One region of the Paenibacillus sp. S33 genome, then DNA from elsewhere that is predicted to be linked to it. Evidence: riboswitches for the same ligand, from Rfam matches in the RefSeq annotation. Region 1 holds a riboswitch; each other region holds the start of a gene.
The links. Region 1 has a riboswitch for thiamine pyrophosphate ahead of thiC (phosphomethylpyrimidine synthase ThiC). Riboswitches for the same ligand answer to the same signal wherever they lie in the genome.

Region 1 (3,281 bases):
GCAGAAGAAAGAAGATAGCTCGGAAAAGAAGCTCAGCTTTCAGGATATTTTAAATGAAAAAATGGGTAAAAAATAAGGCGCCGTTTATCCGGTTGCATGATCCGCTTTACATATGCTAAAAAGCCGTAGTTTCCTACATCGACTGTAGAGAACCACGGCTTTTTTAATTCATTTGTCCCTAAACTCCCACGTTCGTTTTACTGACCTCCATCCCGATACTGCTCTGCCTTCTCGCGCATCCCCGCGGCTACTGCTTCTTGAGTGTCCAGCCCCTTATCCGCTGCATAGGCGCGAATGTCCTGAGTGATACGCATACTACAAAATTTAGGGCCGCACATTGAGCAAAAATGTGCTTCCTTGGCGCCCTCTGCCGGTAGCGTTTCATCATGGTAGGATAAGGCACGCTCGGGATCAAGCGACAGATTGAACTGATCCCGCCAGCGGAACTCAAAGCGCGCCTTGGACAAAGCATCATCCCGCTGCTGCGCCCGTGGATGCCCCTTGGCCAGATCGGCAGCATGTGCCGCAATTTTGTAGGTAATGACACCCTCACGGACATCATCCTTGTTGGGCAGACCCAAATGCTCCTTAGGCGTAACATAACACAGCATGGACGTCCCGAACCAACCGATCATCGCCGCCCCGATGGCTGAGGTAATATGATCATATCCAGGGGCAATATCCGTCGTGAGCGGTCCCAAGGTATAGAAAGGAGCTTCCTTACAAATCTCCATTTGTAAATCCACATTCTCTTTGATTTTATGCATAGGGACATGTCCCGGCCCTTCAATCATGACCTGAACATCATGCTTCCATGCGATTTGCGTTAGCTCGCCCAACGTTTCCAGCTCTGCAAACTGTGCTTCATCATTCGCATCATAGATACTACCCGGACGTAGACCATCCCCGAGAGAAAAGGCCACATCATAGGCTTTCATAATTTCGCAAATTTCTTCAAAATGTGTATACAAAAAATTCTCCTGATGGTGCGCAAGGCACCAGGCTGCCATGATTGACCCACCCCGGGACACAATTCCCGTCATTCTATTCGCCGTCATCGGAATATACCGCAGCAATACACCCGCATGAATTGTAAAATAGTCCACTCCCTGCTCCGCCTGCTCAATCAGCGTATCGCGATACAACTCCCACGTCAGCGCCTCTGCTTCACCGTTCACCTTTTCAAGTGCCTGATACAGCGGCACAGTCCCAATCGGTACAGGAGAATTCCGAATGATCCATTCACGTGTTGTATGGATATTATGGCCTGTGGACAGGTCCATAACCGTATCCGAGCCCCAACGCACAGCCCAAGTCATTTTCTCCACTTCCTCCTCGATGGAGGAGGTAACCGCAGAATTACCAATGTTCGCATTGATCTTCACGTGAAAATGACGCCCAATGACCATTGGCTCACTTTCCGGGTGATTGATATTCGAAGGCAAAATGGCTCGTCCAGCCGCCAATTCCTGCCGTACAAACTCAGGCTCCACCCCTTCACGGATCGCCGCAAATTCCATTTCGGGCGTAATAATCCCTTGCCGCGCATAATGCATTTGCGTCACTGTACGCCCTTGCGAAGCACGAAGCGGACGATTGGTCACGCCGGGAAATTCCACTGTCTCCCGTTTGGAGCCAGGTTTCAGTCCATTATCCTCCGGCTGGACGGCGCGTCCCTCGTAAGCCTCCACATCGCCCCGTTCCAGGGCCCAAGCTCGCCGTAATGGAGGCAGGCCCTGACGGATATCGACCTGATAGGCTTCGTCGGTCATGGGACCGCTTGTATCATATACACGCAATGGCTCATGATGCTCCGTGCCCTGCGGCGTATGTGTAGGATGAAGAGCAATTTCGCGCTCTGGCACGGCAATGTCCGGCCGCGAGCCTTGAATATATACCTTACGGCTTCCTGGAAAGGGCGTTACCCCACTGGCTTGCTCCCCGCTTGTCTTCTCTACCTCAACTTTTTTTGTTCCTTCTGCTTCTGTCGACTTCATTGTCCATTCCTCCCGTTTCGATGAAATGACACACCGATCCGGAACCATTCCCAGGGTGGCGCTGATCTATGCAAAAAAGCCGGTTCCCCAGGGAACCGGCTAATCTAACGAGGCAGCTATTCAGACAATGCGCATATGGAATAATCCATTCCAATGCGCCACTGAAGACAGCAGCCGCGTATACATTTCAATGGCCGATTACTTCCCTACGCTGGTATGATCCAGATCAGGTGCAAAGGGTCCGGAATCTTGCACGATTCCATCTCAGCCCGGCATTACAGGCTCCCCCAGTAACTGTGATACTTTATTCACATGAGGCGGATATAACAAACATACCGCCTTCCTTACCAGACTACTTCAAATTTATGGCTTTGGCAACCCTTTTAGGTTCCCTTTACCAAGGAGACGTTCCCCATCAAATCACTCTGCTTGCTTCAACTGTGTTCATTCTTGTTACGGGAGCATAAGCCCCATTTCCTTCGCCGCTTCGATCAAAATCGGAGCAAAGTCATGTAGCGTCTCGGGTGCAAGTCGACTGACCGGGCCGGATACAGATAAAGCCGCAGTGACCTGTCCCTTCCGGTTCACAATTGGCGCTGCCACAGCAGCAGCCCCTGGCTCCCGTTCTTCATAGCTGGTCGCATAGCCCTTCTCGCGAATGTCCTGCAGCTGGGCTTTATAGACCTCCGGGTCTACTGAGGGCGGCCATTCATCCCCGCTTAGCAGGGCTTCCAGCTCCTGCGGCGGCATAAAGGCCGCCAGCACCTTGCTGGAGGCCCCTACAGCCAGCGGCATACGCGCACCTACAGGCGCGACCCTGCGGATCGCCTGATTGCTCTGCACGGCTTGTATGCGAATACGCATGCTGCCGTCCCGTAAGTACAAGCTGACCGTCTCCCCCAGACGGTCACGTAGTCCTTCCATTGCAGGTTGTAACAGCACCGCCGGCTCGTCACTTTGGGACAAATGCGTGGATAGCTCCCAAATGCGGAAGCCAAGTCGATATTTTTCCGTTTCGGCATTCCGAACGACAAAGCCCCGATCCTCCAACGTAGTCAGCAGCCGATGAACCGTGCTTTTATGTAGACCAATTTTGGAGGCAATCTCCGTCAGGCCAAGATCCGAATTTGCAGTAAAACACAGCAGTATATCAAGTGCACGCTCTACAGCGCGAACGGTTAATTTACGGTCTTCCATCGTGAACCGCTCCTCTTGTATCCATATTCGTTTCACACTATGAAACATGGTTACATAAATTATATAGAATAGTCGCGGCTACTGTAA
Region 2 (3,281 bases), 2.1 Mb from region 1:
TCCTCCAAGTTCAATCTCCGTACAGCAAACGTCAATATTTCCGTCTCAGCAGCCTCTACGGCTTGGGATTGGATATCCAGATCAGAGAATTTTCCTGTTCCCAACAACAACCTCGAGGTAAAAGATGCTTTTCCAATGGTTAACATAATCAACCGCCTCCCACAAAATGTACAATCTCTAGGCAATCTCCATCCTTCAGTACCGCTTCATCATGATCTTCACGGCTCAGTATATGCCGGTTCAGCTCCACCACTACGGTTTTCACCTTTACATCAAGCTCATGTAGCAATTGATTCACATGAGTGATTCGATTAGAAAAGGTCATGCTCTGGCCGTTAATCGTCAGCTTCATAAGCTTTTCTCCTTGAGGAGCTCAGAAGAAAAACTACTTATCCCAAGTTCTGCTGCACCAGCTCCATTAAGCATAGCTGCCATCGCACGCCCGGTAGCATCACTCAGCAGGACACCGTTGCGATAATGCCCGACCGCAGCATATACGCCCTCGACCCCAGGAACAGTACCTATAAAAGGATGACCTGATGCAGCCTGCGGCCGTAAGCCCGCCCAAGCGCGTATAAAAGAAGCTTCACGGACGCGCGGCAGCCAGGCAGAGGCACGTGCCAGCAACCCCTCCAAGCCTCCTACGGTCACTTCTTCGTCATATTGATGCGGAAGGCTCGTTGCCCCAATCCAAAGCTCGTTATTCTGTTTAGGCACGAGGTAAATATCATCAGCATAAATGGTGTATTCTAATGGGTGATCCTTCAAGGAGACCGCTACCGCTTCGCCCTTGACCGGATAAAGTGGATATTCAAACCCAACCTGCGCCAGTAATTTCATGCTATCCAAGCCTCCAGCAATAATGACCTGATCGCAGGAAAAAAAGCCACTATCTGTTCGGACACCGCAAACTCGACCATCCTGTATGACCAGTTGCTCTGCCCGTGTACTAGACCATACCGTTGCTCCCAGCACCGCAGCAGCACCTGCATAAGCACGACAAAGCTGGACAGGAGCCACTTGTGTCTCCTTTGAACGATATATTGCTCCGATCGCTTGTTCATCCAAACCTGGAATTCGTCGGGCCAATTCCCTCGCATCCCACCAGATAGGACAATCATCCTCTCGCGTTTTAGCAGCTTTCCAGCGTTTTTGGCCTTCAGTTTCCGTACGGAAAGGGGTCACAAATCCTTCTGTACGGAATTCCACCGAAATACCCGACAAACGCTCCAGATCACAGACAAGCTCAGGGAATGCATCTCGACTTCTGCGAGCAAATCGTGCCAGCTCAGAGTCGGTGAACTCTTCACTTTCCGCTGCCAGCATTCCAACCGCTGCTCCTGAGGCTCCCTCACCCGGGATCAATCGTTCCAGCATGATCGTACTTCTTCCCTCCTTGGCCACATGATAAGCAATGGAACTGCCGATGACACCTCCACCTATGACCAAGCATTCAGCATGTCCTATCGCTCTTGCCTCTGTGTGTATCTTTAGCATTTGTTCCGTGTCTCCTCTCCATAAACCATTCTGCTTTCAGCTTGCCTCTACTCTCGTTTTCTCGCTACAAGCTGTGAACTACAAGATCTGCCATTCGCCTATATTCCATCGCAGCTGCAACGGGCGACTCAGCCTCCCATATACCAGACATCACCGCAATTCCGCTTGCTCCGGCCATATAAAGCTCCGGGATATGGTGCGGTTGTATGCCGCCCAGCGCGATCACCGGAATGTTCGACAGCCTGCAAATATGTTCAAGCTGAGCTAAACCCCGCGGTACAATACCGGGCTTACAATGGGTCTCATATACGTGACCATAAAGTACATAATCTGCTCCTGCCTGCTCGGCAGTCTGCGCCTCCTCCAAGGAATGCACAGACACTCCACAGCGTGTACTCTTTGAAAGTAGGCTTTTCACATCCACAACAGGTAATCCATTAGCTGGTAGCTGGACGGTTCCAACCAAAGTAAGTAAAGCTACATCCACACGATCATTTACTACAATTTGTTGCAAAGGCACTTCCTGCTCCACCATGCTGCGAGTCAAAGAAAGCAATGCAGAGGCACCATTCTGTTTTAAACGTGCGTGTACATAATGAACATACGGACAAATCATAGCAGCCACTCGGGCGGCTTGTGCAAAAGTGCCCTTTTCCATCGAAATTGCGTGTAATTCGATTTTGTCTTCACCTCACATTGGATTAAAGGATCTAAGCTTAGCAGCCACGTCTACCAGCAGTAATGAAAGGGGATTGTATGTGAATCCGTCTACGGAAGCTCGACAACTTAAAATGAACGAAACGCAAAAAAACCACTTCCCCAAGGAAGTGGTTTAACGAACGTCCAATAATCGAACGGACCATGATATCCGTATACGTGTATCGTCCCACGCACAAACAAAATAAAGATGGTGTTGCCTTGTTTGTACGGCGCTCACTTCCCTACGCTGGCATAACCCAGATCAGGTGCAAAGGGTCCGAAATCCATTTATTCCGTCTCAGCCGCATGGGCGGCTCCCCTAGTGTGACTATTTTATTGTATAAGCTAAAGATAGCTTAGCATATTTTCCTAATTCTGCAAACCCCACTTCGTGTGAAATATGCAGAACTGGATTTAATTGAGTTTAGTTAACTTTACTTGACCACTCTTCCACATTCCACGTTTTGGTTACCCAATCCTCGTAAAAGTCCGGTTCGTGAGATACAAGCAATACGGTCCCTTTGTATTCCTTTAAGGCACGTTTCAGCTCATCCTTTGCTTTAACATCCAAGTGGTTGGTAGGCTCATCGAACAATACCCAGTTGCTTTCACGCATTAACAGTTTGCAAAGACGGACTTTAGCCTGTTCTCCACCACTAAGCGCAGATAGCGGACGTGTGATATGCTCATTTTTCAAACCGCAGCGCGCCAAATGCGCTCGTACTTCATGCTGGTTCAAATGCGGAAATTCATTCCACACATCGTCAATCGGTGTAATTTTCTCTGCCTTTACTTCCTGCTCAAAATAAGCGGGCTGCAAAAAATCACCTTGATAGGTTTTTCCACTGATTGGCGGAATTTTTCCCAATATGGTTTTGAGCAATGTCGATTTACCGACACCGTTGTAGCCGACAATTGCAATTTTTTCGCCACGTTCAATCGTCATGGACATCTTAGGCAAAAGGGCATGTGTATAACCAATCTCAAAATCAATACCCTCAAATACCGTCTTTCCGCTTGCACGTGCCTCTTTGAATTGAAAGGTTGGTTTTGCGGCTTCTTCAGGCTTATCAATACGTTCGATC
Region 3 (3,281 bases), 3.4 Mb from region 1:
GGTGACTGGGGCGTCGGGGGGATTAACATTGCTATCGGCAAGCTTGCAGTGTATACGGCTGCGGCAGGCATTCATCCCGGGCGGGTGCTGCCAATTGTACTAGATGTAGGTACAAATAATGAAAAGCTGCTGAATGATCCACTGTACATCGGAAACCGCCATAAACGGGTTCGCGGAGAAGCCTATAACCAGTTTATTGATACTTTTATCAGCAAAACGTTAGCGCAATTCCCAAAGGCGCTTTTACATTGGGAAGACGTGGGTAGCGTAAATGCACGCCATATTATAGGAAAATACGGTCAAAGTATACTCACCTTCAACGATGATATACAAGGTACAGGAGCGGTGACCTTGGCTGCGATTCTTTCGGCGGTGGGTGTCACCAAGACTCCGCTGCGTGAACAAAAAATACTTGTTTTCGGTCCAGGGGCAGCAGGAATCGGTAATGCTGATCAAATTCGGGGTGCTATGATCGAGGACGGCCTTTCCGCAGAAGATTCCTTCAAGTCCTTTTGGGCCTTTGATTATCGCGGGCTGTTAATGGAAGATATGGAAGACGTATTGGAGTATCAGAAACCATATGTGCGCAAAAAGGATGAAGTCAGCTCATGGACCCGGTCGGGTGACGGCAAAATACCACTGCTAGAGGTCATTCGTCAGGTGAAGCCTACGATATTGATTGGAACTTCCGGTGTAGCAGGTGCCTTTTCTGAAGAGATCATCAAGGAGATGGCGAAACATGTAGAACGCCCGGTCATTATGCCCATGTCCAATCCTACAAACCTTGCAGAAGCAGTACCCGAGGATTTGATACGGTGGACCGATGGCAAAGCATTGATTGCAACCGGAAGTCCTTTTGAGCCCGTCACCTATAACGGTACGAAATTTGAGATTGGACAGGCGAACAATGCCTTTGTTTTTCCGGGACTGGGTCTGGGTGCGATTGTGGTTAAAGCCAAAAGGATTACCCCTGCGATGTTTACAGCGGCAGCAGTTGCTGTTGCCAATGGTGTAGATTCGAATACGCCTGGCGGTGCGCTACTCCCTCATATCCGAAAATTACGCGAAGTTTCGTACGCTGTTGCGATTGCGGTTGCAAAAGCCGCGATACAGGATCAGGTAGCTCAGGCGCACATTTCAGATGTGGAACAAGCTATACGAGATGCAATGTGGAAACCGGAATATGCCAAGGTCAAAGCTGTGGAAAGTGTAATTCATCACCCTCACTAAGCTCAAAACACCTAACTAGAGGAAATTTCATATTTTGCACACTATGTTTGACATAGCGTATGAACGTATGTACAGTAATAGTCAAAAGAATAGAAGTCCACTAGGGGAGCCGCTATGGCTGAGACAAGAACGTATCTTGGACCCTTTGAACCTGATCTAGTTCGTACTAGCGTAGGAAAGTGGAGCCTTCGTATATAAGGTTTCAAACGTTTTTTTGCGTATTGGGCCTATTGTTGAAGCCGCTCCCATTTTTCCGGGGCGGCTTTTTAGCGTTGTTCCGGAATTATATTCTTACAGGACTTCTTGCTCTTCAATTTGATGGAGGTGGGGAAATTGAGTTTTACACAAGAACTCCGTCGGCAGGCGGACGGCATTTTTCAAGCGATTTTTGAGCACCCCTTTGTGAGAGGTATTGCTGAAGGAAGTTTGACAAGGGGACAGCTGATTCACTATGTAAAACAGGACTTTGAATATTTGAACGCCTACATGCGGATATACGGTATCGCAATCTCCAAATGCACGAATCGGGAGGATATGGCTGTATTTAATGAACAAATCTCTTTTATTCTCCACAGCGAGGTTCATCCGCATCAAAATTTCTGTGCTGTCGCAGGGGTGACCTATGAAGAGTTGCAGGGATATCCGCTCGCTCCGTCGGCTCATCACTATATCCGTCACATGCTGACAGTTGCGCATGAGGGTAGCCTGGGCGAGATCTTGGCTGTGCTGCTGCCATGTATGTGGACGTATGCCGAGATTGGTCGCAGGCTGCTGGATGAAGTAAAGCCGGATGAGTCTCATCCGTTCTATGAATGGATGGGCTTCTATGGAGACCAGCTTGATGATACAACACACAAGTTCCGAGAACGTGTAGATGCTTGGGCGAAAGACGCAACGGCTGCTGAGCGGGAGCGGATGATTGAGCATTTTATACTGAGCTGCCAGCTGGAATATAAGTTCTGGGATATGGCTTATAAGCAGGAAGAATGGCCGGTCCAGATGCAGGCAGCGGTCTTGGAATAGTCAGCCTGGCGATTCAATGTGTGAAGTACGGTTAATGCCCTGTTGAACCACCAACTATAGAGAGGATAATCATTATGAGTACATGGAAAAAAAGTTATTCGGATCTCCTGACGAAGGTACAAAACAGCAAACCCCTCGTTCACAATATGACCAATGTGGTAGTCACCAACTTTACGGCCAACGGTCTGTATGCATTGGGCGCCTCCCCGGTGATGGCCTATGCACCTGAGGAAGTAGCAGATATGGCAAAAATAGCAGGCGCCGTCGTGTTAAACATCGGTACACTGAACCGCGAACTGGTGGATGCCATGATCATTGCTGGACAATCGGCGAATGCACACGGTGTTCCGGTGCTGCTAGATCCGGTCGGTGCGGGAGCAACGAGCTTTAGAACTGAATCGGCACTGCGAATCCTGAGTGAAGTCAAAATCTCATTGGTGCGGGGCAATGCAGCCGAAGTCGCACATCTTGTTGGAGAAGCGCGTGAGATTAAAGGCGTAGATGTCGGTGACAGTGCTGACAGCGGCCATGTCGATCTGGCAATTCGGGTTGCTCGAACGTTCAATACGATGGTTGTCATTACTGGAAAAGAGGACGTCATCACCGATGGGGCCGAAGCACGAATGATTAGCGGCGGAGACGCGCTGCTCACGAAGGTAACCGGAGCAGGCTGCCTGCTGACCTCTGTGTTAGGTGCCTTTGCAGCTGTTGAACCCAACCTGCTGCTCGCAGGTACAGCAGGTTTGGCATTTTACGGTGCAGCAGCTTCTCGAGCCGCAGCACGTACCGCAGAGCTGGGGCCCGGCAGCTTCCAGATTGCCTTTCTCGACGAGCTGGCCAAACTGCATACAGGTTCACTAGAGGGGCATGTCTCTATCCATGAAGCCGGAACAACAGCAGCAGGTGGTGCGCGATGACAGACGTTCGTGTACCCAGAGCGCTGACGATTGCTGGTTCGGACAGTGGCGGCGGGGCCGGAATTCAAGCTGATCTCAAAACCTTTCAAGAACTTGGCGTGTACGGCATGT

Region 2: it holds a riboswitch for thiamine pyrophosphate, as region 1 does, so the genes downstream of both, ACWGXJ_RS13595 (thiamine phosphate synthase) here and thiC (phosphomethylpyrimidine synthase ThiC) in region 1, are expected to answer to the same signal.
Region 3: it holds a riboswitch for thiamine pyrophosphate, as region 1 does, so the genes downstream of both, tenA (thiaminase II) here and thiC (phosphomethylpyrimidine synthase ThiC) in region 1, are expected to answer to the same signal.

What each region holds. Positions count from the first base shown of each region.
Region 1 covers NZ_JBSIEZ010000001.1:838,028-841,308, reverse strand. Annotated here, with positions in the region: gene ACWGXJ_RS03935 (hypothetical protein) at 1-76, shown strand, start outside; gene thiC (phosphomethylpyrimidine synthase ThiC) at 198-1,997, opposite strand; TPP riboswitch at 2,184-2,296, opposite strand; gene ACWGXJ_RS03925 (IclR family transcriptional regulator) at 2,451-3,194, opposite strand.
Region 2 covers NZ_JBSIEZ010000001.1:2,975,221-2,978,501, forward strand. Annotated here, with positions in the region: gene ACWGXJ_RS13580 (thiazole synthase) at 1-146, opposite strand, end outside; gene thiS (sulfur carrier protein ThiS) at 149-352, opposite strand; gene thiO (glycine oxidase ThiO) at 349-1,497, opposite strand; gene ACWGXJ_RS13595 (thiamine phosphate synthase) at 1,562-2,155, opposite strand; TPP riboswitch at 2,419-2,527, opposite strand; gene ACWGXJ_RS13600 (ABC-F family ATP-binding cassette domain-containing protein) at 2,621-3,281, opposite strand, start outside.
Region 3 covers NZ_JBSIEZ010000001.1:4,251,661-4,254,941, forward strand. Annotated here, with positions in the region: gene ACWGXJ_RS19300 (oxaloacetate-decarboxylating malate dehydrogenase) at 1-1,230, shown strand, start outside; TPP riboswitch at 1,323-1,425, shown strand; gene tenA (thiaminase II) at 1,564-2,253, shown strand; gene thiM (hydroxyethylthiazole kinase) at 2,328-3,170, shown strand; gene thiD (bifunctional hydroxymethylpyrimidine kinase/phosphomethylpyrimidine kinase) at 3,167-3,281, shown strand, end outside.